Haladaptatus sp. R4: one gene and its partners. The main gene of each other region encodes a partner of the protein of the gene in region 3 in a complex. Links are inferred from orthologs where the notes say so. Each region holds a gene or a part of one and is shown on either strand. Other genes may lie near its edges. The genes, in order: A4G99_RS09740, A4G99_RS10015, A4G99_RS13265, A4G99_RS11615 and A4G99_RS06510.

What was found.
Region 1: A4G99_RS13265 (region 3) and A4G99_RS09740 share a complex: the UniProt entries of both Methanocaldococcus jannaschii proteins name them as parts of the RNA polymerase complex. The link is inferred for Haladaptatus sp. R4 from one-to-one orthologs.
Region 2: A4G99_RS13265 (region 3) and A4G99_RS10015 share a complex: the UniProt entries of both Methanocaldococcus jannaschii proteins name them as parts of the RNA polymerase complex. The link is inferred for Haladaptatus sp. R4 from one-to-one orthologs.
Region 4: A4G99_RS13265 (region 3) and A4G99_RS11615 share a complex: the UniProt entries of both Methanocaldococcus jannaschii proteins name them as parts of the RNA polymerase complex. The link is inferred for Haladaptatus sp. R4 from one-to-one orthologs.
Region 5: A4G99_RS13265 (region 3) and A4G99_RS06510 share a complex: the UniProt entries of both Methanocaldococcus jannaschii proteins name them as parts of the RNA polymerase complex. The link is inferred for Haladaptatus sp. R4 from one-to-one orthologs.

Annotation. Positions count from the first base shown.
Region 1 is NZ_LWHG01000021.1:47,878-53,465, reverse strand. Bases 1,783-4,737 are described here. They hold A4G99_RS09740 (DNA-directed RNA polymerase subunit K), read right to left. Parts: upstream 3,374-4,737; coding sequence 3,191-3,373; downstream 1,783-3,190. Other genes in these bases: A4G99_RS09720 (50S ribosomal protein L18e), read right to left, coding at 4,409-4,737; A4G99_RS09725 (50S ribosomal protein L13), read right to left, coding at 3,975-4,412; A4G99_RS09730 (30S ribosomal protein S9), read right to left, coding at 3,586-3,981; A4G99_RS09735 (DNA-directed RNA polymerase subunit N), read right to left, coding at 3,373-3,573; eno (phosphopyruvate hydratase), read right to left, coding at 1,983-3,194. In the rest of the region: A4G99_RS09755 (methyl-accepting chemotaxis protein), read left to right, coding at 1-1,091; more of rpsB, read right to left, coding at 1,210-1,782; more of A4G99_RS09720, read right to left, coding at 4,738-4,762; A4G99_RS09710 (DNA-directed RNA polymerase subunit D), read right to left, coding at 5,070-5,588. UniProt on the Methanocaldococcus jannaschii protein: DNA-dependent RNA polymerase (RNAP) catalyzes the transcription of DNA into RNA using the four ribonucleoside triphosphates as substrates.
Region 2 is NZ_LWHG01000021.1:97,878-103,391, reverse strand. What follows is about bases 1,742-4,622. They hold A4G99_RS10015 (RNA polymerase Rpb4 family protein), read right to left. Parts: upstream 3,420-4,622; coding sequence 3,063-3,419; downstream 1,742-3,062. Other genes in these bases: A4G99_RS10005 (aldo/keto reductase), read right to left, coding at 3,853-4,622; A4G99_RS10010 (50S ribosomal protein L21e), read right to left, coding at 3,423-3,713; A4G99_RS10020 (DUF655 domain-containing protein), read right to left, coding at 2,447-3,019; A4G99_RS10025 (16S ribosomal RNA methyltransferase A), read right to left, coding at 1,742-2,339. In the rest of the region: A4G99_RS10035 (HemK2/MTQ2 family protein methyltransferase), read right to left, coding at 1-259; A4G99_RS10030 (mechanosensitive ion channel family protein), read right to left, coding at 256-1,455; more of A4G99_RS10025, read right to left, coding at 1,455-1,741; more of A4G99_RS10005, read right to left, coding at 4,623-4,842; A4G99_RS10000 (cystathionine gamma-synthase), read left to right, coding at 4,952-5,514. UniProt on the Methanocaldococcus jannaschii protein: DNA-dependent RNA polymerase (RNAP) catalyzes the transcription of DNA into RNA using the four ribonucleoside triphosphates as substrates. This subunit is less well bound than the others.
Region 3 is NZ_LWHG01000021.1:735,698-741,049, reverse strand. The notes cover bases 1,252-3,970. They hold A4G99_RS13265 (DNA-directed RNA polymerase subunit H), read right to left. Parts: upstream 2,866-3,970; coding sequence 2,638-2,865; downstream 1,252-2,637. Other genes in these bases: A4G99_RS13255 (group I intron-associated PD-(D/E)XK endonuclease), read left to right, coding at 3,448-3,906; A4G99_RS13270 (DNA-directed RNA polymerase subunit B''), read right to left, coding at 1,252-2,638. Also shown: rpoB (DNA-directed RNA polymerase subunit B), read right to left, coding at 1-1,082; more of A4G99_RS13270, read right to left, coding at 1,082-1,251; A4G99_RS13245 (COG1361 S-layer family protein), read left to right, coding at 4,427-5,352. UniProt on the Methanocaldococcus jannaschii protein: DNA-dependent RNA polymerase (RNAP) catalyzes the transcription of DNA into RNA using the four ribonucleoside triphosphates as substrates.
Region 4 is NZ_LWHG01000021.1:405,756-411,146, reverse strand. The notes cover bases 739-3,496. They hold A4G99_RS11615 (DNA-directed RNA polymerase subunit L), read right to left. Parts: upstream 2,380-3,496; coding sequence 2,098-2,379; downstream 739-2,097. Other genes in these bases: A4G99_RS11610 (heme-copper oxidase subunit III), read right to left, coding at 2,522-3,379; hisF (imidazole glycerol phosphate synthase subunit HisF), read left to right, coding at 1,225-2,040; A4G99_RS11625 (TRC40/GET3/ArsA family transport-energizing ATPase), read right to left, coding at 739-996. Outside these bases: more of A4G99_RS11625, read right to left, coding at 1-738; coxB (cytochrome c oxidase subunit II), read right to left, coding at 3,507-4,343; cyoE (heme o synthase), read left to right, coding at 4,452-5,391. UniProt on the Methanocaldococcus jannaschii protein: DNA-dependent RNA polymerase (RNAP) catalyzes the transcription of DNA into RNA using the four ribonucleoside triphosphates as substrates.
Region 5 is NZ_LWHG01000011.1:560,946-566,444, forward strand. Bases 768-3,633 are described here. They hold A4G99_RS06510 (DNA-directed RNA polymerase), read right to left. Parts: upstream 2,554-3,633; coding sequence 1,981-2,553; downstream 768-1,980. Other genes in these bases: A4G99_RS06495 (hypothetical protein), read right to left, coding at 768-1,178; A4G99_RS06500 (GTP-dependent dephospho-CoA kinase family protein), read right to left, coding at 1,225-1,776; spt4 (transcription elongation factor subunit Spt4), read right to left, coding at 1,781-1,978; A4G99_RS06515 (PIN domain-containing protein), read right to left, coding at 2,555-2,932; A4G99_RS06520 (translation initiation factor IF-2 subunit gamma), read right to left, coding at 2,932-3,633. Outside these bases: A4G99_RS06485 (30S ribosomal protein S27ae), read right to left, coding at 1-119; A4G99_RS06490 (30S ribosomal protein S24e), read right to left, coding at 119-442; more of A4G99_RS06495, read right to left, coding at 522-767; more of A4G99_RS06520, read right to left, coding at 3,634-4,170; A4G99_RS06525 (winged helix-turn-helix domain-containing protein), read left to right, coding at 4,318-5,229; A4G99_RS06530 (hypothetical protein), read left to right, coding at 5,334-5,499. UniProt on the Methanocaldococcus jannaschii protein: DNA-dependent RNA polymerase (RNAP) catalyzes the transcription of DNA into RNA using the four ribonucleoside triphosphates as substrates.

The DNA of each region.
Region 1 (5,588 bases), 690 kb from region 3 along the record:
ACGGTCAAGACGAAACGCTCGCCGAAACGGTGGTCCGGACCGGCCAAGTCGTCCGAGAGTCGGATATTCGTACGGCACCCACGGCGAGCGGCGGGACGATCCACGGACGCGCTCTCGGTGTTCCGATCACCACCCCGGACGGTGAGACGGTCGGTGCCGTCGAAGTCATCACCCGCGTCACCGAACTCATCGAACAGCGGGAAGCCGTCCGCGGGTTGCAACAACAGATGTCCGAAGAGGTCGAAGGCGCGGTCGCCGAACTCCGTGATTCCGCCGCGGACGTCGCGGAGGATTCCCAGTCCATCCGGGAGCTAACTCGCGATCAATCCGATAACCTCGGCGATGTCCAGTCGGAAGTCGCCACCTTCAGCGCGACGATCGAGGAGATCGCCGCCAGTTCCGAGGAGGTCAGTAGCCAAAGCACCGAGACCAAAACGCTTGCCGAGACGTCAGCCGACGCGGCCGCCGACACGCTCGCCACGGTCGACGAGGTTTCCGAGAGCGCGGAGGAAGTCGTCACCGACGCGAGCGAACTCGAAAACCGCATCGACGAGATCGACGAAATCGTCGAAGTCATCGACAACATCGCGAAACAGACCAACCTCCTCGCGCTCAACGCCAACATCGAGGCCGCACGCGCCGGATCGGAAGGTGACGGCTTCGCCGTCGTCGCCAACGAGATCAAGGACCTCGCCGAGCAGTCCAAAGAGCGCGTCGACCAGATAGAGTCCATCGTCGACGACATCCGCGAAACCGCACTCGACACGGTCGAAAGCATCGAAGAGACGAACGATGGTATCGTCACCGCGACCGAAGAAATCGAAACCGTCGTCGAAAATCAGCAGTCGATCGTCTCCGCGATTCAGGAAACCGACGTGGGAATCACCGAAATCGCCGACGCGACCGACGAACAGGCCGCTAGCGCCGAGGAAATCGCGAGCATCATCGACAACAGCGTCCGTCGAAGCGAGACCGTCTCCGATTCGGTCGAGCGCATCGCCACGGCAAACGAACAGCAGACCGAGATGGTCGCCGACTTGGAACAGCGGATTCACTCCCTCGAAGCCGAAATCGAGCAGTCGCTGAACTGAATCCCGGACCTCTTTTCCAGCGTCAGCGGAATACTACCCCGATATCGGTGATTCTCGAACGCCGTCGCTATCGACCATCGAGTTCGGAAAAGGCACAAATCGCGTCGAAAAACGTCGTTTAAATCTCGCTCTCGAAATCGTCGAGCGAGTAGGCAGGTTCGGCACCGCGGCGGTCGAGCGTCTCGTTGGCGAGCAGCCAGTAGACGACCGACAGCGCCTTGCGACCTTTGTTGTTCGTCGGGACGACGAGGTCCACGTTGCTCGTGGAGTTGTTGGAGTCACACATCGCGATGACGGGGATGCCGACCGTGATGGCCTCTTTGACCGCCTGTGCGTCTCCGATGGGGTCCGTGACGACCACGACGTCCGGCTCGATGTAGCCGTCGTATTTCGGGTTCGTCAGCGTACCCGGGATGAATCGACCCGTGCGGGCACGTGCGCCGACGGCGTCGGCGAACTTCTCGGCCGGGAAGCGACCGTACTGGCGCGAGGACGTGACCAGAATCTGCTCCGGGTTGTAGTCGGCGAGGAAGTTCGCCGCCGTACGGATTCGCTGGTCGGTCTTGCTCACGTCGAGGACGTACAGACCGTCCGTGCGAACGCGGTGGATGAACCGCTCCATGTCCTCGGTCTTCTGCTGGGTACCGATGTGGACACCTGCGCCGAGGTAGTCCTCGACGGGAATGAGGAGGTCTGCCTCCTCGTCGCCGAGGACGTCCTCGTCGAACTGCGGTTCTTCTTCTTCGGTCTCGTCCGCCTGTGCGGCGACGTCGTCGTCAGGGTCGACGTCCGGTTCCGCACCGGACTCGCCGGTCGGTTCCGCGTCGATCTCCTCTTCCGCGGCGTCGAGACCGTCCGTTTCTTCTTCTACCTGTTCGGATTCGTTATCGCTCATAATCGTGATACGTTCTGCTCGATTCGGATGAGTTCGTTGAGCTTTGCGGTTCGCTCGCCGCTGACCGCGCCCGTCTTGATGAACGGTGCGTCGGTCGCCACGGCGAGGTGTGCAATCGTCGTGTCCTCGGTTTCGCCACTACGATGCGAGATGACCGGGTCGTACCCGTTCTCGATCGCCAGTTCGACGGCATCGAACGCGTCCGAAAGCGTGCCGATCTGGTTCGGCTTGATGAGGATGCTGTTTCCGGCACCCTTCTCGATACCGTCCGAAAGTCGCTCGACGTTGGTGACGAACAGGTCGTCACCACAAATCAGCGTCTTGTCACCGACCTTCTCGGTGAGTTTGGCGAAGCCGTCGTAATCGTTCTCGTCCAACGGGTCCTCGACGTATGCGAGGTCGTACTCGTTCACGAGGTCCGCGAGATAGTCGATCTGTTCGTCGGTCGAACGGGTTCGGTCGCGGTACTGGTACTCGTCCGCGTCGGCATCGTACATCTCGGCTGCGGCCACGTCGATGCCGAATCGAATCTCGAATCCGAACTCGTCGGAAACGGTCGAAGTGGCTTCCTCCATGAGTTCGAACGCGTCGTCGTCGTCGATGGACGGTGCCCACGCACCTTCGTCGCCTTTGCCTGCCGGAATGTCCCGCTCGGCGAGGATGTCCGCGACCTCCTGGTGGACGGCCGCGTTGGCGAACACCGCGTCCTGGACGCTCGGCGCACCGACGGGTGCGGAGAGGAACTCCTGAATCGCCGTCGCGTCGGCGGCGTGTTCGCCACCCCCGATGACGTTCCCGAGCGGAATCGGGTAGTTGTCGCCACGGAACGCACCGCCGAGGTGCTGATACAGGGGTGCACCGAGCACGTCCGCCGCGGCCTTCGCGGCGGCCATGCTGATGGCGACGGCGCTGTTCGCGCCGATCTCGGAGAAGTTGTCCGTCCCGTCCGCAGCGCGAAGGGTGCGGTCCACGTCGCGCTGGTCGCCGACGAAGACGTTCCCTTCGAGTCGTGGGATCGCATGCTCACGAGCGGAGGCGATCGCCTCGCTCGTATCGAGTTCGATCGCCTCGTACTCGCCCGTACTCGCGCCGCTCGGTGCGGCCGCACGGCCGAATCCGCCGCTCTCGGTCAACACGTCGGCTTCGACCGTCGTGTTGCCACGCGAATCGAGTATCTGACGGAGCCGAACGCTCTCGATGCGCGTCATTCTGCCCCCTCACGTCGAACCGAGAACGGTAGGACGCCAGCGTCGTACTCTTCTGCTGCGATGAGTATCGGCTGGGACTCCTCCGTTTCGACGAGAACGGGTGCGCCGTACGATACCTGCAGTGCGCGTGCACCGAGGATTCGGGCTTTTTCGTATCGGGAGTATTGTTGTTGGGGCATTACTGATAGGGTGCGACGATGTCCACGAGGTCTTTGTGTGCGACGAGCATCCGTCGGCAGCAGTGGCGTTCGACACCGAGGTCGTCGAGGACCTTACCGGGGTCTTCGTTACCCATCTGCGTCTCGGCGCGCGCCTTGTACTCCTGCCAGTGTTCGCTCACTACGTTACCACACGTGAAACACCGGACTGGAATCATCATGGGTTGATCACCTTAACGGTAGGACTTCTGGTAGCGGGCGCGGGCACCGGGTCCGCCCCACTTCTTCGGTTCGGACTGGCGGACGTCGTTGACCAGCAGGGAACGGTCGAACTCCATGAACGCGTCACGAAGTTCGGCGTCGCCCATGAACTGGACGAGGCCGCGAGCGATGGCGGTGCGGACGGCGTCTGCCTGTCCGGTGATGCCGCCACCCGAAACGCTCACTTCCACGTCGACTCCCTCACGCTCGTCGTCCGCGATGCGGAACGGTTCGAGCATCTTGAGGCGAGCCATTTCCGGTTCCACCAGTTCGACTGGCTTCGAGTTGATTCGTACACGACCTTCGCCGTCCGTAACCGTGGCGCGAGCGATGGCCGTCTTCTTCTTTCCGCTCGTGTTCGTTACCATGTGACGTTAGCACCTAGGTAGTCGCTGACTTCGCCCAGCTGGACGAAGCGGATGTTCGAGAGTCGGTCCAACGACGTCCCGTTGAGGACTTCGCCGTCCTCGTCGTACGGGTTGCCGACGTAGACACGCACGTTCTCGAAGGCTTCTCGCCCTCGCGGCTTCTTGTACGGAACCATTCCCCGAATCGCTCGCTTTGCGAGCATGTCCGGACGCTTCGGGTAGTACGGCCCCTGATCGGAGCCGAGGTTGACGCGCGTCTCGAATTTGTCCAGTACGTCCTGTTTGCCGCCGGTGATGATAGCTTGCTCGGCGTTGACGACGGCGACCGTCTCGCCGTCCAATGCACGCTGTGCAACCTTGCTTGCGACGCGACCGAGAATACAGTCGCGTGCGTCGACGACGACATCTGCGTCGAATTCTGCGATACTCATCGAATCACCCGGACGTTGGAACCGCTGGGATTTTGTTCGATTGCCTGTTCGAGTTGGATCGGTTCGCCGTTTGCCTGCTGAATCTTCGTCTCCGCAGTCGACGAGAAGTCGACCGCAGCAACAGTGACGTTCTTCTGCAGGACGCCGCTACCGAGAACCTTACCGGGTACGATGACGGTCTCCTCTTCCTCCGCGTACCGCTCGATGCGGCCGAGGTTGACCTCTGCGTGCGTACTCCGTGGTTTCTCGAGGCGTGCTGCAACGTCGGTCCACACGTCGGCTCCCGAATCACGGGACACCGACTTGAGTTCGGCGATGAGACTACTGAGCCTCGGATTAGTTTTACTCATGCTACTTCCTCCAGTACAGAGAACGGATGCAGGGAGCAGGATTTGAACCTGCGGACTCCTACGAGACAGCGCCCTGAACGCTGCGCCGTTGGCCAGACTTGGCTATCCCTGCACGCTAAGAACACGTGCGTACCCTCGCGGGCAACACAGTGTTGTCCGTGGCCCTTAAAACCACTTTCGATTGTCGAGGCATTTCGTGCCTCGATTTCCGCGGACGGGAAGCGTCCGCGAGCCCGTCGAACCCGGGAGTTGACACTCCCGGTCGAATCGGCGGACACGTCAGGGAGGTTGTAAGGGCCGGTCATGGTTATAGTTGAATTGCCTGTTCGAGTTCGTCCGCACGTTCCGTGAGCGAATCGACGGCCTGTGTCACCAGTTCTTCGACGGTGAACGAGCCGTCACTTTCGACGTGGAACACGAACGCGTTCGGTACGTCGATGACCTCGACTTCCTTACCGGGGAACCGCTGTGTGAGGTCGTGGTCGAACGCCTCCGTCGGAACGAGTTCGCCATCGTCTTCGATGACGCCGCGAAGGATTCGCGGCTCTTCCTCCTCGAACTCGTCCCGGTCGCCGACGACTTCGACGCGCTGCAGGTGACGATAGCCGACCGCGACGCCACCTTGGTGTTTGGTGTGTTCCTTACCCGAACCGATCACCGCGTCGGCTTCCAGTTCGAGTCGTTGACCCTCTTTCAGGTCGATGATCGGGACGTTCTCGTCGGCGGGCTGGACCATCTCGTCGGAACTGATGAGGTCGCCCGAGAACGCGGTTCCCGGTCCCGAAACGTCGAGGCTGAGCGTTACCGTGTCGCCCTCCTCGAACTC
Region 2 (5,514 bases), 640 kb from region 3 along the record:
ACACCAAATCCGCCCGCACCGCTTCGATTCCTCGCTCACGTGCGCGCTCGCACGCGTGAGGATTGACGTCCGCCCCCACGACGCGGGCACCCGTCTCGTCGGCCACGTGCTCCGAGACGTATCCCGACCCCGTGCCGACCTCCAGAACCAACTCGTCCGCCGTTATCCCCTCGGCCGCGACCGCCGCGAGCAGATGGGAGTCCTCGGCCGGTTGATACACCTGCGTTTCCTCGCCGCGTCGTTCCGCCAGATCAGTCATCGTTCGTCACCATCCCCGTCCGCCGAGTCGTTCCCTCCTTCGTCCGCCGCCGTTCCACCGTCGGTCGCTTCGCCGCCGTCCGTCGTCGCCCCGAGTTCGCGTTCCCGCCCGCGGGCGACCTGGAATCCGTTCGTCTCCGCACGCCCCGACAGTTCGCGCTGCGGGTACGGAATCTTGATGTCCTCCTCGTCGAACGCGGCTTTCACCGTGTTGATGACCGTCGTCTTCGCCCGCCACTTTCTGCGCGCGCTGGGCTTGTCGATCCAGAACCGAAGGCCGAGGACGACGGCGGAGTCGCCGAGCGACTTGGTCACGACCTGCGGGGACGGAACCGCCAGCACGTCCTCCGGTTCGTCCATGGCTTCCTCCGCGATTTCGGTGGCTCGCTCGATGTCGCCGTCGTAGTCGATGCCGACGTCCACCTCCAACCGCAGTCGTCCCTTCCGACTCCGGTTGATGATGGTGTTCCCGCCGACGATGTCGTTGGGAATCAGGACGTACTCCCCGTCGAACGTCTGTATTCGCGTGTTGAAGATCGAGATGTCCGTGACGATTCCCTCTCGCTCCTCTATCTCCACCCAGTCACCGATTTCGAACGGTCGAGCGAACATCAGCATGAACCCGGCCAGCACCGCCCCGAGGGTCTGCCGAGCGGCCATCCCGACGACGATTCCGAGGAACCCCGCACCGACGAGGATTCCCGTCAGGTGCTGGCCCCAAATTCCGAGGATGGTCGCACCGGCGGTGACGTACACCGTCACCTGCGTGAGACGATGCAGTATCTGGGCTTGGTGGCGCGAGATGGCATCCCGGTGTCTGGTGAGTCGGTCGACGGCCTCCCGAACGATTCCCACGACGACGTAGGCGACGACGAGGGCGACTACCGAGAGGAGAAGTCGAGCCGCGTTCTTCGAGTTTAGGGCCTTCTCCAGGTCCTCACCCGAGAAGAATAGCAACGTCGAGTGGACGTAATCCCACGCGAACATCAGCGTCAGCACCGCCAACGCGGCGAAGACGACGAACGATGCGGTTACGATGACGTTCACCAGCGCGTTCGGCAGCGTCTTTTGGAGTCTCCGCCGTCCGCGCCACGCCACGACGATTCCGGCGAGTAGCGCGACGAGGACGAACGCCGAGACGAAGAGGCGTGCGTCTATCCCCACGAAGCCACTGAACCAATCGATCATCCCCGCCATCAACCACCACCCCGTCCGTACTCGTCGGCCACGCGCGCCATCGCCGCGAACTGGGCGGGCGTGACCTTTCCGGCGCGTTTTCGAAGGATATCCTCACCCAATACCTCGTCGTCCGGGGATTCGAGCGCGTCCACGACGGCGTCCGGGTCGTCAAGCCCCGAGATGTGGGCCGTGTTCCGGATCCCGTTACGAATCGTCTTCCGACGCTGGGTGAAGACCGCCTTCACGAAGTCGAGGAAGAACGCCTCGTCGTCCACCTCGTACTCCGGGTCCCTGGGGGTCGTCCGAACGATTGCGCTCTCGACTTCGGGTTGCGGCGCGAAGGCTTCGCGCGGGACGGTTTCCACGACCTCCACGTCGGCGTAGTGCTGTGCCGTCACCGACAGCCTGCCGTACTCGTCGCTTCCGGCCTCGGCGGCCATGCGCTCGGCGAACTCCCTCTGGAACATGAGGATCATGGGTTTGCCGAGCGGGAGCAATCGAAACGCTATCTCGCTCGAAATTCCGTACGGGAGGTTGGCGATACACGCCGAAAAGTCGGGGAGTTCGACCGACAGCGCGTCGCCCTCCACAACAGTCAAATGCCCCGCTTCACGCTCCGCTCGAAACTCGCGGCGGAGGAAATCGGCGAATTTCGGATCGCGTTCGACGACCGTCACGCGGTCGGCGACCGCGAGCAGGCGGTCGGTGAGGACGCCCGGTCCGCCACCGATTTCGAGCACGTGGTCGAGACGCATCTCCTCGGCGTACGTCGGTATTCTATCGACGACTCGGTCGTCCACGAGGAAGTGCTGGTCACGGTTCGGGTTCCCCCGCGCGCCGGCGCGTCGGATCAGCGCATCGGGGTCTCTCCGTCCGGGTTCCTCGGGTGGCGAGCGTTCCATCGTTGCCCCCTCCTACCGGAGCGAGTGGCGTAAACCCACCGAGTTGCGACTGGGAGTCGTTCCGGAAATGCGCACGGAAACGATGCGCGGAAGAAACGTAATACCCGTCAGTCGTGACGGGCGAACGTTCGGTATTTCAGATCGTCCGAGCGGATCTCTTCGAGGATCCGCTCGACGAGGACCTCCTTCGGGTTGTGAAGTCCCGAAACACGGTCTTCGAGGTCGTCGAAGCTCTCGAACGGCTTCCGCTTTCGCGTTTCCAGCACGTGGTTTCGCAGTTTCTTCCCGATACCGGGAAGCAGGTTCAACTGGTGGAGTCGGAGGGTGATCGGTTGGGCGTCGTTGTAGAAGTCAACGAACCGCCTCTCGTGGCGGTCGACGATGTCCGCGACGGCGTGTTCGAGTTCCGACTGTGCGGCGGAGGTGAGGTCATCGTAGGGGATTTCGCGCACGTTGGTGACGTTTTCGCGCGCCTCCGGGGGTTCGATCGGAATGCTGTCGCCGATACCGACGCTCTCCCCCTGTTCGAGCGTGAGTTCGAGGAGGTGGAAATCAGATTCGGTGAGGACGTAGGCGACTGGCTCTTTCTGGTATTGCGGACGGTCGTCTTCTGCCCGACCGTTCGGCAGGAAGTCGAGTACAACAGCCGACGCTTCGCTGTCAGTCTCGGATTCACTCATTGGGCTGGAATACGGCGACGAGCAACTTAAAGAATCGGTGAAGCTACTCGTACTTCGCCACGACGTTCAGTATCTCGTCCAGCTCGTCGCCCGAGAGGGTAAACCGCTCCTGTGCGTACACCGCGCGCAGTTCGTCGCGGTCCTGCGGCAGAAGGTCGGCGATTTTGTAGCCCGTCTGCTCGTCCACCTTTTCGAGTTCGAGCAGCTCGGCGACCAGCTCGCGGGATTCCTCGGCATCGAGGGCCGCGAACCGGTTGACGTGCTCGATGGCCCGGGAGAGGTTGTACGGCATCTCGCGGGTTTCATCCAGCGCACGTTCGCGCTCGATGTCCGCGAGGAGCTCCTTCGCCTCGGGCGTGGTGAGATACTCCTCGTCGAGCTTTTCCTTGAAGATAGTCATAGCTTACTTCTGTTCGCGGAGGTGTGCGGGCTGGGTGATGAGCGTCTTTTCCTTGCCACCGTCGTTGATGATGACCTTGTATGCTTTACCCTGCTTTCCGACGACTTCGCCTGTGCGACCGTTGAATCGCGGGTGGAAGCGTCCTTTTCGCACGCTCGGGTCGATCTTGAGGTGGACTTTCTGTCCGTTCTCGTACTGCTGGACTGCACGCTGTGGTGGCGAGGTGCCACGGTCGCGGGGGTTGTTCGACAGTTTTTCTCGGGTGGTGTTGTACGGTCCGTTCGAGCTCGGCATAGTCGTATGACGCTCTTGTTCAGTGACGGTTATAAAAGATACGTTCCTCGTCGGGGAAAACCGCCTCCCCGTGCCGATCGTTCACACTCGTTTTCGGTTCGTCGGTTTTGGCGTCACAGTTCGGGGTCTCAGTTCGAAGTCACCAGCGATGATGAACCGCGTCGGCCACGTGTGCTTCGTAAATCTCGTTCGTGCGCTCCCGCTCCTCGGCGGTGAGCGGCGGGAGGGATGCGGCGACGACGTTCTCCCGAATGTGGTCCGGACTGGTCGACCCCGGAATGACGGTCGAAACCGCGTCGTGGTCGAGTATCCAGCGGAGCGAGAACTGCGCCATCGTCGCGTCCTCGGGCACCAACCGTTCGAGTTCGTCCACCGCTTCGAGCCCCCGTTCGTACGGAACGCCCGCGAACGTCTCGCCGCGGTCGAAGGCTTCCCCTTCGCGGTTGAAGTTCCGGTGGTCGTTCTCCGGGAACTCCGTTTCCTTCGATAGCTGTCCGGTCAGCAGGCCGGACGCCAGGGGAACGCGAACGATTACGCCGATGTCGAGTCGGCGCGCTTCCTCGAAGAACAGCTCCGCCGGACGTTGACGGAACGGGTTGAAGATTATCTGGACCGTCTCGACACCCGGATATTCGATGGCTTTCAGCCCCTCCTCGACGCGTTCGACGCTGACGCCGTAATGGTCGAGTTTACCCTCCGCCTTCAAGTCGTCCAGCGCGTCGAACGTTTCCGGCCGATAGTAGACGTCCGTCGGCGGGCAGTGTAGTTGAAGCAGGTCGAGCGAATCCATATCAAGATTCGTCCGGCTCCGGTCCACGAACTCGCGGAGATTCGATTCCGCGTATCCGGACGCCTCGTGCGGGTCGAGTCGTCGTCCGGCCTTCGTCGCCACGACGGGCCGTTCGTCCGTCTCGTACTCCGCGAGCACGTCGGCGATGACGCGCTCGCTCCGTCCGTCGCCGTACACGTCGGCCGTATCGAGGAACGTGATTCCGGCGTCGAGAGCGGCGCGAACAGCCTCGTGAGCGGTCTCCTCCGAGACGTCTCCCCAGTCAGACCCGATGTTCCACGTTCCCATGCCGATTTCAGTTATCTCGTAGCCCGTCGTTCCGAGCCTGCGTTCGTCCATACGGTTCGACACGGACTCTCACTACATTGTCTCTTTGCCCGACCGCGAAACGAAAGTCGCTCGACCGCGAGACGAAAGGATAACCCCGCTCCGGTTCGTCCGCTCGCGTATGACCGACAGCGACGATTTCAGGTTCGAAACGCGCTCCATCCACGCCGGACAGGAACCGGACGAGGAGACGGGTGCGCTGATGACCCCCATCTACGCTAACTCGACGTACGTGCAGGACGGCCCGGGCGACCACCGCGGCTACGAGTACTCGCGCACGGGCAACCCGACGCGCACCGACCTCGAAGACAATCTCGCCAGCCTCGAAGGCGGCGAGTACGGTCGGGCCTTCTCCAGCGGGATGGGTGCCATCAACACCGTCCTCAACCTGCTCTCCTCGGGTGACCACGTCATCGCCAGCGAGGACGTGTACGGCGGAACCCACCGCATCTTCACGCAGGTGTACGCCGACTACGACGTCGAGTTCTCCTTCGTGGACATGACCGACCCGAGCGAAGTGTCCGACGCGGTGCGCGAGAACACCGAACTGTTGTGGGTCGAGACGCCGACGAACCCCCTGCTCAACGTCGTGGACATCGCCGCGATGGCCGACATCGCCGAGGACGCCGACGCGCTCTGTGCGGTGGACAACACGTTCGCCACTCCGTACCTCCAGCGCCCGCT
Region 3 (5,352 bases):
GGGATTCGCTCGTCACGAACGGACACCTTGGAGAGCTTCGAACCGTCCTCGCCCTCCATCAGCGTGACCGTGTCCACGACGCCGGATTCGCCCGAGCGCATCGTGACACTGGTTTCGCGGCGCTTCTGTGGTGACAGGCCACCCATGTCGTCCGGCTCTTCGAGGAATCGCGGCGGACTCGTCTTCCCCAACAGAACGCTGTTCTCGTCCACGCGCGTCTCGGGGTTGACCAGTCCGTCCTCGTCCAGATGCGTGTACGCGTCCTCACCGCGGGCACCGCGCACGTCGTCGCCCGGAATCTCGAAGCGGTCTTCCTGTCCACCAGGGTAGCGGCGTTCCTCACCCTCGTAGGTACGGAAGAAGTGCGAACGCGCGAGCGCGCGTTCGACGGACCCCTTGTTCATGACGAGCGCGTCCTCGATGTTGAACCCTTCGTAGCTCATGACCGCGACGGTGAAGTTCTGTGCGGCGGGTCGGTCGTCGAACCCGATCTGTTCCGTCGTCTGCGTCTTCACCATCGAGAGCTGTGGGTAGTGGAAGAGGTGCTGTCGCGTGTCCGGGCGAATGCGGTAGTTCGCCGACGGCAGACCGAGCGACTGCTTCATCATCCCTGCACCCATCGTAATCCGCGGGCTGGCGTTGTGCTCCGGGTACGGAATCATCCCGGCACCGATACCGAAGATGAGTTGCGGGTCGATTTCGAGGTGTGTGTGGTCCTCGTTCAACTCGGTGTCATCGACGGCGACGTAGATGTCCTCTTCCTCCTCGGCGTCGATGAACTCGATCTTCCCACGCTCGACGAGGTCTTCGAACGAGAGGTCGCCCTGCTTGAGCGCCTCGGTTTCCTCGTCCGTGATGCGCGTTTCGCCGTCCTCGACCACGAGGAGCGGGCGGCGTGCGCGCCCCGCGTCGGCGTTGATGATGACCTCGCTGGTGCGTCCCTTGACCGAGACGTTGACCATCTCGCTGACGTCGCCCCGTCGGCGCGCCTCGCGGACCTGATCTGCAAGCTGTTCGGGGTCGGGGTGTGTTCCGACCAAACTACCGTTGACGTATACTTTGGCTTCTCGTCCCTGACTCATCAGTCTGCGCTCCCTTCGATGCTCTCGATTCCGGGAATCCCCTCGACGCCCATCGACGAGAGTTCCTGTTTCAGTTCCTGTTCGTCCTCGATGTTCTGGCTGAGTTCCATCGCCTGCGCGAAGTTCTTCACCAGTCCACAGTTCGGCCCTTCCGGCGTCTCGGACGGGCAAATGCGACCCCACTGGGTCGCGTGTAGGTCACGTGCCTCGAAGTGAGGCTGCGAACGACTGAGCGGACTGCGGAGACGGCGAAGGTGTGACAGCACACCCATGAAGTCCGTCCGGTCGACCAACTGCGACACGCCGGAGCGGCCACCGACCCAGTTCCCCGTCGCGATCGGGTGTTCGAGACGCTCGGTGAGAACGTCCGACCGAACCACCGTGTTCACGGACAGTTGTCGGTTACGCATGTTCGCGCGTTCGAGCTGGTACTTCACGTCGCGTGCCAGCTTGTTCAGCGCCGTCCGGAACAGGTCCTTCATCAGGTCGCCGGACACCTTCAGTCGCTTGTTGGCGTAGTGGTCCTTGTCGTCCGAGTCGCGCCGACCCAGTGCGAGTTCGAAACACGCCTCGGCCATCCGGGCGAGGTAGTACGCCTTGTTGATGCGAACTTCCTCCTCCTCGACACCGTCCTCGTGGAGGTGCGGCAGGAGATAGCGGTCGATGACGTAGTTCGCTCGTTTCAACTGGTAGTTCTTGCCCTGCCCGGAGGCGACCCGCTTCCCGAGGGTTTCGATTGCCTCCTCCTGCGTCTGGACTTCGGCGGCCTCCAGATTTTCGAGCATGAACTTCACGATTTCCGGATCGTCGGAGACTCGGTGGACGATCTCCTCGTCGGATTCGAGTCCCAGCGCACGAACGAGCGTGACGAAGTTGACGCTCCCCGAAACGGACGGGAACGACACTTCGAGCAGGCCGTCACGCGAGCGCTCGACCAGAACCAAGGCACGGTATCCTCGGCGCTGGCTGAACGTCTTTGCGACCTGAATCTCGTCGCCGTACTTCGTGTCGTACTCGGCGAGAATCTTGTTCGGTGCCAGGTCCTCGGAGGTCATCAACACCCGCTCGGAACCGTTGACGATGAAGTAGCCGCCGGGATCGGCGGGGTCCTCACCGATTTCGACCAAGTCGTCCTCCTCGAAGTTGGCGATGTTACACTTCTCGGAGCCGACCATGATCGGCATCCGTCCGACCTTCGTCTCGGTCGAATCGACGACGCGTTTGTCGTCGCCTTCGCCTTTGACGATGGTCATCTCCATGAACACCGGCGCGGAGTACGTGATGTTACGGAGGCGTGCCTCCTGCGGGTAGAGGAGTTCTTCACTCCCGTCCGCCTCGCGCACGCGCGGAGTGACCACACGAATGTCGCCCAGTTCGACGAACACCGGTTCCTCTCCTTCCTTGTCACCGATGTCGGTGTCGATGATTCCCTTCTCGGTAACGACTTCCTGCATGCCTCGGTTCAGGAAGGCGTTAAACGAGCGGTAGTGATGCTCCGCGAGTCGTTCTTTCGAGAAATACTCCCTCGATAGTTCGCGTCGATCTTGCTGTTGCATTATTCCACCACGAGTCGATACACGACTGCTCGTTCGGTCGTTCGTGAGTCGCGGACGATTTTGATAACGTCACCCGGCTCTGCGTCGTCGGGCAGTGCTGGGTCGGTCCGTTTGATCTTCGGCAGGTCTGTACTCTTGATGTCGTATTCCGCGAGCACTTCGTCGAGTTCGTCCGAATCGACGATGGTGTGCTCCGGAACCATTTTGTGTTGGCTTACGTCTACCATGTGTGCACGAGTTTCCGGCTAGCGGGAGAAATGGCTATCACGAGATACTACAGGGTATTACACGTAGCACTCATTTAAGGCTTGCTAAACAAGGTTCGCACACGCTCGGCTATCCCGAATACCTCCGCACCGGACGGAGGCAGCCAACTGAACACTGCTATCTACTCCGTTCTGGTATAAATGGTTTGGGCAAGCGGGATGCGTTAACATAGCTCGGCACGAATCCACATACGGAACGTCATTGGAAAGCCTTAAGAGTACAAGCCAGAAAGAAGTGAATGCGAAGGCCCGGGTGGTGTAGTGGCCCATCATACAACCCTGTCACGGTTGTGACGCGGGTTCAAATCCCGCCTCGGGCGCTTTCTGAACTTTCAACTCTCGAACAGAGTCATTTCTACTGATTTCTGTGATTCTCGATTCTTGTGTAGACTGAAGCATTACATGTTCTGTTGGCTCTCGCCCGTAGTTTACTACCCCTTCTACCCCTTCGGTAATTTCGATACCTCGTGAAAATCGATTTCGGAAAATTGTCTCTCTCACCGAAATAGTCAATATAATTGATATAGATCGTTAATACGACAGATGAGATGCTCGGGTGAGACAAATACGAAGGATAGAGGAGATGAAACCGAGGCGAAAGTCATTCACGAAATGATTTCGCATGGATACAGCGTTTCAATCCCATTTGGCGACAATGACAAATACGACTTGATAGTTGATGATGATGGACAGTTATATCGGATTCAGTGCAAAACGGCATGGCAGAACAAGGAGGAAACGATACGATTCAATACTCATTCACAAACAACTAAAAAAGGGAACTATCACGAAAATCAATATCACGGAAAGATCGATGCATTCGTCGTTCGTTATCCAAGAAACGGAAAAACGTACTGGATATATGTGAATGAAGCAACAGTACAGAAAATGGAACTTAGATTCGATGCCAAAATCGACCATCCTTCGATCAATTGGGCGAAAGAGTACGAGTTCACGGGTGAAATCCCACCTAGAAAGTGTGCTTACTATTCACCCACGTAACGTAGTACCATAGAGCGACGAAATCGACACCCCTTAATAAGGGCGCGAGAAAGAAGTGAATGCGAAGGCCCGGGTGGTGTAGTGGCCCATCATACAACCCTGTCACGGTTGTGACGCGGGTTCAAATCCCGCCTCGGGCGTATTTCTTCCGAACTCACCGACGAGCAACGCAGATGCGTTGCTCGTCTCCCAGTGAGGACGAAATCGCCAACGGATTTGAATCAGACCGAGGTTCTGCGCCGTGCGCAGGTTCTCGGGCGTGGTTCAAATCCCGCCTCGGGCGCTTTTCAAACTTTCAACTCTCGAATAGAGTCATCTGTATCCTGTGACGTGATTTCGGGACGAAACCTCACTCCGACACGAGGCAAACCTATACAAATGGTGGCGTCGTGACAGGTGTGGGGGACGAACGAATGGCACGAACGGGGGAGACGGTTCTCATGGGATGGGGAGGATGAATCGTCGGGTAGTTGTCTCGCTCATTCTGGTATTACTGGTCGCTCACGGCGGCTGGACGGCTATGGGGCGCACGGCAGGTACGGCGGCCAGCCAACAGGGGACGCCGAACCCGACGGGATCGTTCAGTATCGTCTCGACCGCGTCGAACGTGCCGATAAACGGATCGGGAAACCTCTCGATCACGTTCGTCAACACCGGACGCGACGTTTCCAACGCGAGTATTCGAGTGCGCTCGCCGAACGAGAGCGTTCGGTTCGGCCCGTCACAGACCGCCAGCAAGTTCGTCGGCAACTGGTCGAAGGGCGAGCGGATAACGGTGAAATTCGGTCTTCTCGCGGAGGAGTTCGCGCGATCCGAGAACTACCCGTTTCAGGCGAGGGTGTCGTACACGACCGCGAACGGCTCTCGGGAGCGAACGGAACCGTACACGTTCGACGTGCGGCCGACCGAGCGGGTTCGTTTGGAGCGGTTCGAGGTGACAGCGATATCCTCGAACGTACAGGCAGGCGACACGGGGACGGTCTCGCTGACCGTCGAGAACACGGGACGAGATGTTCACGACGCCGTCGTCTCGCTCCAGTCGGCGAACGAGCAACTCAGTTTGGGACGGTCGCCGAACGCCAGCCAGTTCGTCAGTCGGTGGTCGTCCAACGAGCGGCGAACGTTCCAGTATCGCGTCACGGCGAGCAACGACACGGTCGGCGGTAACTACCCGTTCAGCCTCTCGATCTCCTATCGGGAGAACGGAACCCGGAACCGAACGAATCCCCATCTCGTCGGCATCATTCCCGACCCCGAACAATCGTTTTCGGTAGGAAACTTGCACAGCACCTTGCGGGTGGGACAACAAGGGTTCGTCTCCGGTACGGTGACCAACGAAGGACCACAGCGCGCCCCGAACGCCGTCCTCGTTCTCGCACCCCAGCGCGGGAACACCACGTTCTCACCGACCGAGACGGAGTACGCGCTCGGGACGCTCGATAGCGG
Region 4 (5,391 bases), 330 kb from region 3 along the record:
GCGAACTTCGTCGGCGAACAGCGGAACGCGTTTGATGGTGTGCCCGCGGAACACGTCCTGTGCTTCCCGAAGCGCGCCCTGCTGGACCTCCCAGCGCTGTTGGCAGAACTCACAGTCGTCGAGGTTCGGGGTGGCGAACCGATCCGAATCGACCGAATCGGTCACGTCCGCGAGGTTCTCCATCACGCGGTTGACGACGACGGTTCCGACCGGGATTCCGAACTCCTCCAGTCGCGCGAGCAGGCGCTTGGACTCGAAGACGCTCATCTCCTCGGGGATCATGACGACGCGGAAGTCCGTTTTCGAGGGGTCCCGCAGCGTCGTCCGGAGTTTTTGAATCCGTTCCTTGAGCACGTCGAGGTTCTCCATCCCTTCCTCGGGGTCCGCACCGCCGCCGAACACGTCCTTGACGCCGTCCATCATCCCGCTCAATCGCTGGCGCAGGCTCATCATCCGGCCCACCATCGTGTCCATCAGTTCGGGCAGTTCCAGCAATCGGAGGGTGTGTCCCGTCGGCGCGGTGTCCACGACGACGCGGTCGAACCGCTCGTCGTCCAGAAATTCGAGTAACTTCTGCATCGCGGCGGCCTCGTCCGCCCCGGGCATCGCCCCGCCGAGGAGCGACCCCATCGGCCCGTCCTCATCGTCGCCGAGCATGCCGCCGAGCGGACTCCCTTCGCCCATCATTCCGGCCTGTTCCTCCAGTTCGGCGTCCGGATCGATCTCCGCCGCGAAGAGGGGAATATCCTCCCGAATGCGCGTCGCTTCCGCCGGAATGTCGCGCTCGAACGTGTCCGACAGGGAGTGTGCCGGGTCGGTCGAGACGACGAGCGTTCGCGTTCCATCGCGCGCGCTCGCCAGCGCCGTCGCGGCGGCCATCGTCGTCTTCCCGACGCCGCCTTTGCCGCCGTACAACACGTACTTCGGTGCATCGATCCCCGCGGGGACGACGTCCTCGTCGATTCGCTCGACGGGTTCCACGTCGATTTCGGCCATACCGGTGCTATCGGGCCGAAGTTTACGTACCTTCTGTTGTCCGCATCACGAAGGCGAAACGCACGAGCAGTGAAGGTACGAACAGGTGTGTTCGATTTTCCTGTGATTGCAAGTTCCGTGCTGCACGAAGCCAGTACCGCTGACACACGCGGCTCTACCGCTCGCTTCTCGTCGCAACCTTTCCCGTAACCCGTCTCCTTTTGCCGTCCGGTTCCCAACCCACTCCCAATGACTCTCACCAAGCGGATCATCCCGTGTATCGACGTGGACTTGGACGACGACGGGAACCCGGCGGTGTACACCGGCGTCAACTTCGAGGACTTACAGTACACGGGCGACCCCGTCGAGATGGCGCGCCAGTACAACGAGGCGGGCGCGGACGAGTTCGTCTTCCTCGACATCACGGCCAGCGCCGACGGCCGCGAGACGATGTTGAACGTCGTCAACTCGGTGGCCGACGAGGTGTTCATCCCGCTGACCGTCGGCGGCGGGATTCGAACCCGCGAGGACATCAAGGAAACCCTGCGCGCCGGGGCGGACAAGGTGTCCATCAACACCGCCGCGCTGGAGCGCCCGGAACTCGTGACGGAGGGGGCGACGGCGTTCGGCAGTCAGTGCATCGTCATCAGCGTCGACGCCCGTAGGCGCTTCGACGAGGAAGGCGAACACTACGAACGTGTGGACGGCGAGTCCTGTTGGTTCGAGTGTACGGTCAAGGGCGGCCGCGAGGGAACCGGCATCGACGTGGTCGAATGGGCGAGAGAGGCCGAATCGCGCGGCGCGGGCGAACTGTTCGTCAACTCCATCGACGCGGACGGGACGAAGGACGGCTACGACGTGCCGCTGACGAAGGCCGTCTGCGATTCGGTTTCGACGCCCGTCATCGCCTCGTCGGGGTGTGGCGGCCCGGAGGACGCGTACGAGGTGTTCACCGACGCGAACGCGGACGCGGCGCTCGCGGCGTCCATCTTCCACTTCGGCGAGTACTCGATTCGGGAGGTAAAGGAGTACCTCGCGGACCGTGACGTGCCGGTTCGGATGTGATTTTCCGGTCGCTCGTCGTGCATCACGAAGACCGAAACGAAATACGAACCCGAAAACTCAGGCGCTCGTGAACGCTTCGCGGAACGCGCCCGTCTTGTCTTTGACGTTCTGTGCACCGGCCTCCAAGGCGTCGATGGGGTCGACCCCGTCCTCGGTTTTGACGGTGAGGAGGGGGTCAGTCTGTCCACCCGACTGCTCGGGGTTCAGGTCGTAGGTCGCCGCCGCGACGCCCTCGGTTTCGAGGAGTGCACCCTTCAACACGTTCATGAAGGTGTGGTCCTCGCCCCCGATTTCGATCCGGAGTTCCGTATCGCTTTTCTCGATAACCCGCAGTTCCATACCACGAAATTCTGCACTCTCGCGTTTCAATCTTGCGAACGCGTGTTTCCGTGTTCACGGTGATTCGAACGGGATCGAATTCCACTCCGACTCGGTAGCGTGGTCACTGGAACGGATGAAAAGTGGGAAAACGAATTCGCGGTCAGAAGTTTATCTCGGCGCCGAAGTAGATCACGACGACGAGGAAGATCCACACCGCGTCCACGAAGTGCCAGTACATCGAGACGGTCGACACGGAGACGTGACGATCCGCGGAGTACTGTCCGTACAGCGAACGGACCAGAACGATGGTCAGGAGCACTGCGCCCATCGTAACGTGCAGGCCGTGGAGACCCGTCAGGCCGAAGAACGCGCTGTTGAACACGCCGCCAGTGAACGTGAACCCTTTCTCGACGATGAAGTCGTAGTACTCGTACACCTGTCCAGCGAGGAACAGGGCACCGAGGACGAGCGTCGTTGCGAGACCGGCGATGAACCGACTTCGGTTGTTCTTCCGGAGTTCGCTGTGCGCCCAGTGGAGCGTGATACTGCTGGCGACCAGCAGGACCGTGTTAACGATGACCAATGTACTCACGACTTCGGGAACCTCTCCGATCTTCGGGGGCCACGTACCGACCCGGATGAAGAAGTAGTAGACGAACCCGGCACCGAACGTCGCGATTTCGGTGCAGAGGAACATTATCATCCCGAAGCGTAGCTTCGGCGAGCCGGATGACTCCTTGCTCCAGAAGTGCTTGACGAAGGCGTGATACACCCACCCGTACAGTCCGCTGAGGAAGACCGCGGCGGCACAGATGAACACGATGGGGCCGATGTTCGGCCCGACCATGGTGTCCCCGCCGTGTCCCAGAATGTACAGTGCGGCACCGACGTAGAACCCTGATGCGCCGAGTACCGTGATGATCGGCCACCACGACGCCTCGCCGAAGCCTTTCGGCCAGTCCTCGACGGCCGGGAGGTGATGGCCGTGCTCCTCTGTCGAATCGTCCGTTACCGTCATACAGAGACGGTTGCGGCCCGACTACTAAAAATGCACCCAAAGGCGTTCGTCGGACGAACTGTCTGCGATGGTTTCAGTATTGCTGAGTCATCACTACGGAATCATCATCGAAACGGAAAAATCGGAATTACGCCGACGAGTTGTTGCCGCCCGCAGTACTGTTACCGCTCGAACTGTTGTTGCCACCCGCAGTGCTGTTGTTACCGCCGCTGCTCGAACTGTTGTTCCCTCCGTTGCCGCTCGAACTTCCGCCGGAGTTCTTCTTCTCCTGCTGTTTCAGCCACTTCTCGTACTTGGCGTTCGAGACGACGTGCACCTTGCTCAGCATGACCGAGTGACCGGAGCCACAGTACTCAGCACAGTACACCTGATACGTGCCTTCCTTCGTGACTTTCGTCTTGATGGTGTTGTTCTCGCCCGGTATCGCGTCCTGTTTCAACCCGAGTTTGGGAACGTGGAACGAGTGTATCCAGTCGGTCGACGTGACGTTGAAGTACACCGGCCTGTCCTTCGGGATGTAGAGGTCCGATGAACCCGTGATGTTGTGCTCGGGGTAGTTGTAGGTCCAGAAGTAGCGCTGACCGATGACGTCGACGCTGACCGCGTTCGGTTCCTTTTGCATCGTGTCCTTCGGCGTCACCGTGACGTACTCGTTCGCCATGACGCCGTAGGATGCGACCCCGACGAAGAGGAGGACGATTGCGGTTGCGACCGTCCACGTGATTTCGAGCCGTCGGTTCTCCTTCGTCGGTTTCGGGTCGTCGTTGTTGCGAAACTTCCAGACGGTGTAGAAGAGGATCCCCTCGACGAGGATCGAGATGGGGATTGCCGCGTACAACAACTGCTTGTTGAGCGTCCGAATCAGGGAATCTGTCGTCGAATTGTAGGCCGCTACAGGGTCGACAGCGAGTGCGAGGAACATCGCGCCGAGGGTCGCGATGAGTCCCATCCGCTTGGAATCCATATTGGCCTAGCCTTCGGAAGTGACCCATAAATATGTGCTGACTTCACTGCCGTCGAAAGTCGGATGGTCTAAGTACGCGGGGATACAATTCGTCAGACAACGGTGCCATTGCAGGATTCCTCATCTGGACGGTTCGAACGTGCACTGACAGCGACCGTTGTCGGCGTCTATCTCTTGGTCGTCGTCGGTGCGACGACCTCGCTCGTCAACGCCGTCTCCGCGTGCCCGACGTGGCCCGCCTGCAACGGCCATTGGATCGTTCCGTTCCACGATTCGAAACTCATCATCGCGTGGACCCATCGCGTGGTCGCGCTCGTCGTCGGCCTGCTGTTGTTCGCCACGACCGTGTTGGCGTTCCGTCGTAACTCTCGACCGCGCGTGAAGGCGGGAATCGGATTCGCCGCGATACTCTACCCGATACAGGTCGTCCTGGGCGCGTATGCGGCCACCTCCGCGACGACGACTTCGTTCGCCGACACTCACCTAATCGTCGGCATGGCGATTTTCACCGGCGTCGTCCTCGCGCTCGCGTGGACGCTCGAACCCGAAGAGTCGGACGGTCCGGTCGGTATGACGTTCAACGACCCGGACCCCATCGAGGAACCGACCGAAACCGGCGACCTCGTCGGCATCACGGCGACCGCGTACGCCTACTTCCGCCTGATGAAACCGCGTTTGATGTGGTTGCTCTGTCTCGTCGCCTCGGCGGGGATGGCGCTCGCGGCCGGATCCGATACGTTACAGGTGAGCACCATCGTCGCCACGCTCACCGGCGGCGTCCTCTCCATCGGCGCGAGCGGGACGTTCAACCACGTCCTCGAACGCGACGTAGACAAGCGGATGAACCGCACCGCGGACCGCCCCGCCGCGACGGCACAGATTCCGCTTCGAAACGCCATCGCCTTCGGCTTTCTGCTGGCCGCCGCGTCGCTGGCCGTCTTCCTCTCGGTGAACCTGCTCGTCGCCATCTTCGGCCTGTTCGCCATCGTGTTCTACAGCGTGGTGTACACGCTCATCCTGAAGCCGAACACGGTGCAGAACACCGTCA
Region 5 (5,499 bases), on a different replicon or contig from region 3:
TAGCTGCACTTGCCGCAGTGAAGCCGGTCGCCGTGGTCCGCGAGGAACGTGTCGCCACAGCGCGGGCACATCTCTCGCTCGCTCGTGCCGTCGTCGTTGTAGAGTTCGTTTCGCGCCATTATTCAGCCTCCTCGGCTTCCGGTTCCGCCTCGCCTTCGGAGTCGGCCGTGATCTTGTTTCGTTCGAGCATGTACTCCTGCTCGACGTCACGGGCGTGTTCGGAGCTGTCGTAGACCTTCGCGTAGCCGACGGTCTTTCGCATGCCGAACTTCGTGTTCATCTCGTGAACGACGACTTCGTCCGCGTTCTTGTCGAGTTTCGCCGCGAGGCTGTCGCGCACCGAGAGGCGCGAGGGCGTTGCCTCGTCGTGAACGATCTGGAACCGCACTTCAGTCCGGTGGAGCATTGGATTTTGCTCCTGTGAGAGGATTTCGACTTCCATGTGTAACACTCAGTTATAGTGTTCTTCTCCCCGAAGCGTGTAAAAGGATTTCGAAGTGGGCGATTCCACTGGAACGCGATTACAGCGGAAGCCACGGCGAACGGAGGTCGTGATGGGGAAAATGCCACCGCTCCTCCCGTCCTGCCTCGACGCGATATTCGATGACGCCGTCGAACAGCGGTTCGAGGGCCGTCACGAGTTCGTGGTCGTACGGTCGCGGCAGGACGTAGTGACCCATCCCGTTCGCACCACGGACTTGCCCACCGACGATGCCGAGAAACTGCCGAACGAGCGTCGGATCGTACCGGGTCAACATCGACCCAAGCGAGTCGAGGCCGAATCGGAGTTCGCCCGGCTGAAAGTTCCTCGAACCCTCGAACGAGGTTATCGTCTCCGAAATAGAACTCGTGAGTTCCCGAATACCAGAATCGACGTCGACGACCGGCGCGGAAATGTGGGGCGGTATCGACACACCGTCGTGTGAGATGACGGTGGCGGTCTCGTCCAACGCCGCCGTCGGCAATCGTTCGTATACCACTGTCCGTGGCGTCCCCGAGAGGACGGCGACGCGAAATCGGCGCTCTTCAGGGTCGCCGAACAGCTTCCGACTTGCCGCCGAGAGCACGGAATCCGGAACGGAACCGACGAGCAGGAGGTTACACCCCTCCCGTTTCAACCGCTGGAGTGTTCGCTCGAACTCCAGCGCACCCGTCTCGTCGGTTTCACTCCTCCGCATCGTGATGCAATTGCGAAACCAGCCTAATAAACTGTTTCACCTCCTGTTAGCGGCGGTCGGCGTAACCGACGAGCGAGAACAACCGCTCGACGTCGCCGTCCATGCGCGCCAACAGGTCGGCAACGTCGGCTTGCAGGTCGGACGTGACGCTCGTGAGAACCATCCCTTCGTTCGGCTGTCCGTAGACGACGCTTCCACCGACCGGCGCGGCGAGCACCGCCGGAAGCGCGGCGAGGTCCTCCTCCCCATCCACGACGAGAACGGTCGATGCGTCCGCCCCGATAGCGTCGGCGAGCGCCGTAAGGAGGTCGTCCGTGAGGACGCCGGCCGGGTTCTCCACCCGAACGCGTCGCGCGTCGTCGCTGACGGCGTCCCGGATTTCGGGGTCGACGGCGTCGCGTTTGGTGATCCCGTCCACGAGCGCGACGTCCGGCGTGACGCCAGCCGATTCGAGGTGATACGTGACCACGTCGCCGACGGCAATCAGCGGTCGCTCGGCCGATTCGAGAAGCGTCTCCGCGTCGGTGAAAATCGGCCCGAGCGGTTCCTTTAGCTCTCCACGCAACGCGCGGGGAAGCGAGACGACTGTTTCTGACACGTCTCTATCTGACTTTCAGCGCGTAGCTTCCCGGCTCCGTGACTTCCATCTCCCGCCCTATTTCGCTCTCCTCGGGGTGGGCGATGGAGACGTAGCCACTCCAGTCCTCGGTGAGGCTGGTGGAGTTACAGACGGGACAGATTTCCTCGTCCGGCTCCACGACGGCGTGGCAGTCTCGGCAGGCGAGTCGATTGCTCGCCATCGTTATTCGCTCTCCGTCGTCGCGTGGCGCTTTTGACGGTCTTCCTTCAGCCAGCCGTGTTTACCGAGGCCGACCTGCTTCGCCGTGAGACCGATCTTGCTTTCACGCGGGTTGCGTTCGTCGATACTCTTGGTCACGATACGCGTGCGAACGGAGTCGCCGACGCCGAGCGTGCGGTTGGACTCGCGGGAGGCGAGCGCTTGGCCCTCCTCGTCGAACGCGAGGTATTCGTCCGAAATCTGGGAGACGTGGAGCAGGCCGTCCACCGGCCCGATACCGACGAACGCCCCGAAGTTGACGACTTCGACGACTTCGCCGTCCACGACTTCCTGCATCTGCGGGTCGAACGTCAGCGCGTCGAACTCCGCTTCGTAGTAGACGCCGGGACGGTTCGGCAGTACGGCACCTTCGCCGATGTCGTGAACTTCGGTGACGCTGACGACGCTTCCGACGTCCTCGTCCATCCGTCCTTCGAGTTTGTCCTGTAGTAACCGTTTCACCAGGTCCGGCGTAACGTCTGCGAGGAACTGGGGAGGTACTTCGACCGTGTCCTTCAATCTGGCCCGTTTATACATGCTATGGTTGAGTGATTGCGAGTTTGTTCTTCCCCCTTATATGGATTACCGATACGCCAGCGTCGAGCAGGCGTGTACGAAGGGGTGCGTCGTTCGTGACGACGAAGTCGAACTCGGGTCCGAGTTCGACCAATGCGTCGTCGGCGTACGATTCCTCGTGGTCGATGGTTCGACATCGCGTCGCCAAATCGGCTCCCACACTCGCGGCGGTCGCCTCCTTGCCGTTGCCCTGTGACAGTCCGTCGAGTTCGGTGACGACGGCGCGAGGGGTGACACACTCGAACTGGCCCAATAGCCGGTCGAGTTCGTCGAACACCCTGACGCCACATTCGACGGGCATCATGAGGGCACTGGTATCCATGACGACGGTGTGAACCATCAGTTCTGGGTCGTGAGGGTTCCGATGCCGATGAGCCGCCAGCGTGCGCCGATACGGCGGTTGATGGCGATTTTCGCCCCTTCAGCCGCACAGACGGGACGCTTGAGCGAGACTTCACACTCGTCGTCGCGCGCGCTGGTGACGGCACCGACCGTCGTCGCCGTTCCGACCGTCAGCATGAGCGGTTCGCCCGTGCTGATTTCGTCCACGTTCTGCTCGTCCATGCCGACGAGGCGTTCGAGCAGATCGACTTTCATCGTGAACTGCTCCCACGTCGGCGGGAGACTGCCGGGGGTCCCCGCGACCTGTCCGGCCAGCGCGTCACCCTTGGTGAGGCTCGGGTCGAGACCCGTTCCGACGCCGAGTAGGCCGCCGGGCGTGGCTTCGTCCACCATCTCGCCACCCGCTTGGAGGGACCGCACGTCGGTCTGGATGGGTTCCCACTGCGTCTGGCCGCCTTCTTCCACTTCGCGTCCGGGACGGAGTTCGAGTTCGTCGCCCGCGTTGAGCTTTCCTTGAACGAGACTGCCGCCGAGCACGCCGCCAGTGAGACTGTCCCACGTCGTGCCGGGACGGTTGATGTCGAAACTGCGAGCGACGTACATCTGTGGGTCGTCGTTCGGGTCCTGTTCCGGCGTCGGGATCTCCTCCTCGATGGCCTGAATCAGCAGGTCGATGTTGACCTCCTGTTGGGCGCTGATCGGGACGACTGGCGCGTCCTCCGCGACCGTCCCTTCCACGAACTCCTGAATCTGTTCGTAGTTACGTCGCGCGCGGTCGGGACTGACGAGGTCGATCTTGTTCTGTGCGATGACGATGTTCTCGATGCCGATGATGTCGAGCGCCATCAGGTGCTCTTCGGTCTGGGCCTGCGGAACGTTCTCCGTGGCCGAGACGACGAGCACCGCGCCGTCCATCAGCGACGCTCCCGAGAGCATTGTCGCCATGAGCGTTTCGTGGCCGGGCGCGTCCACGAACGATACCGTTCGAATCGGTTCGCTTTCGCTCCCGTCGTCGCACGTTTCATCGACCGTGTAGCACTCCGGTGCGTCCACGCCAGGGCACTGCCTGAACGTCGCGTCCGCGTATCCGAGTCTGATAGAAATCCCCCGCTTCATCTCCTCGGAGTGCTGGTCGGTCCATTCCCCGGAAAGAGCCTGCACGAGCGTTGTCTTTCCGTGGTCTACGTGGCCGACGAGTCCGATATTCACCTCCGGTTGGTTGTGTGTTCCTGTCAACGTTGACCTCCTGAAGTAATCTTGTCGTAGATTCGGCCCGAACGACTGATAAACCTACTGTTCTCGCATCGCGCGCATTCCTGACAAGGACGTTACAAAAATGTAATTCACATAACGTTTTATCCGCTACCCGACGAAACTACCCCCATGAGCAGCGACACCGAGTTGCAGGAGTGTGAGGACTGTCTCGCTCCGGCGAAGGCGTTCTCGGTCATCGCCAACGAGACGCGCCTCTCGATTTTAGAGGCGCTTTGGCAGGCCCCGGAACGACCAGTCGGCTTCTCCGAACTTCGAAAGGAGGTCGGGATGCGCGACAGCGCCCAGTTCAACTACCATCTGAAACAGCTGACCGACCACTTCGTCGTCCGAACCGACGAGGGCTACGACTTCCGCCAGGCCGGAAAGAAGGTCGTGAGCGCGGTGCTGGCGGGTTCGTTCAACGAACATCCGCACCTCGACCCCATCGAACTGGACGAGACGTGCGCCGCCTGTGGTTCCCACCTCCGAGCGACGTACGAGGAGGAGACGCTGACGGTGGCCTGCCCCGACTGCGGGAAGGCTCACGGCAACTATCCGTTCCCACCGGGCGGTCTGAACGACCGTACCAGCGACGAAATCATGGACGCGTTCAACCAGCGCGTGCGCCACCTCCACTGTCTCGCCGCCGACGGCGTGTGCCCTGAGTGCAACGGGAAGATGGGAACGACGGTGAAGAAGGATACGGAGAACGTCCTCGGAACGAAGGTCAGGGTGGACCACCACTGCGAACAGTGCCATCACCAACTCCATTCGACGGTGGGGCTGTCGCTTCTGGACCAGTCGCGGGTCGTCACGTTCTACAGCGACCACGGCATCGACCTCTGTACGAAGCCGTTCTGGTCGCTCACGTGGTGTGTGGGCGACGAAACCACGACGGTTCTCTCCGAGGACCCGTGGCGAATCCGCGTCTCGATAACGCTTTCCGACGAAACTCTCAACATCACCCTCGACGCCGACATGAACGTCGTCGAAATCGATCAGGGCTGTCCGTCGGCAACCGACGCCGAGAGCGCCGCCTGACATCGAGATTACAGGAACGCGTTTCAGTATCGGATCCTACAGAAGTGTTCTTCAGCTAACATATTTGTCGGTAGCTCCCCTTCGTTCAAACGAGGAGAGCCACCATGAAGTACGAAACCACCGTCGGATTCGCCGACCAATCTCCACGAACCGCCTTCGCCCGCCGAGCGCTCGCCGCGTTGTCCGCGCTCGTGCTCGGCACCGCCGTCGCACTCGTCCTCGGAATCGCCGTCGTGAACGGTGTGGCGATGGTCGGAACGGGAGTTCCCG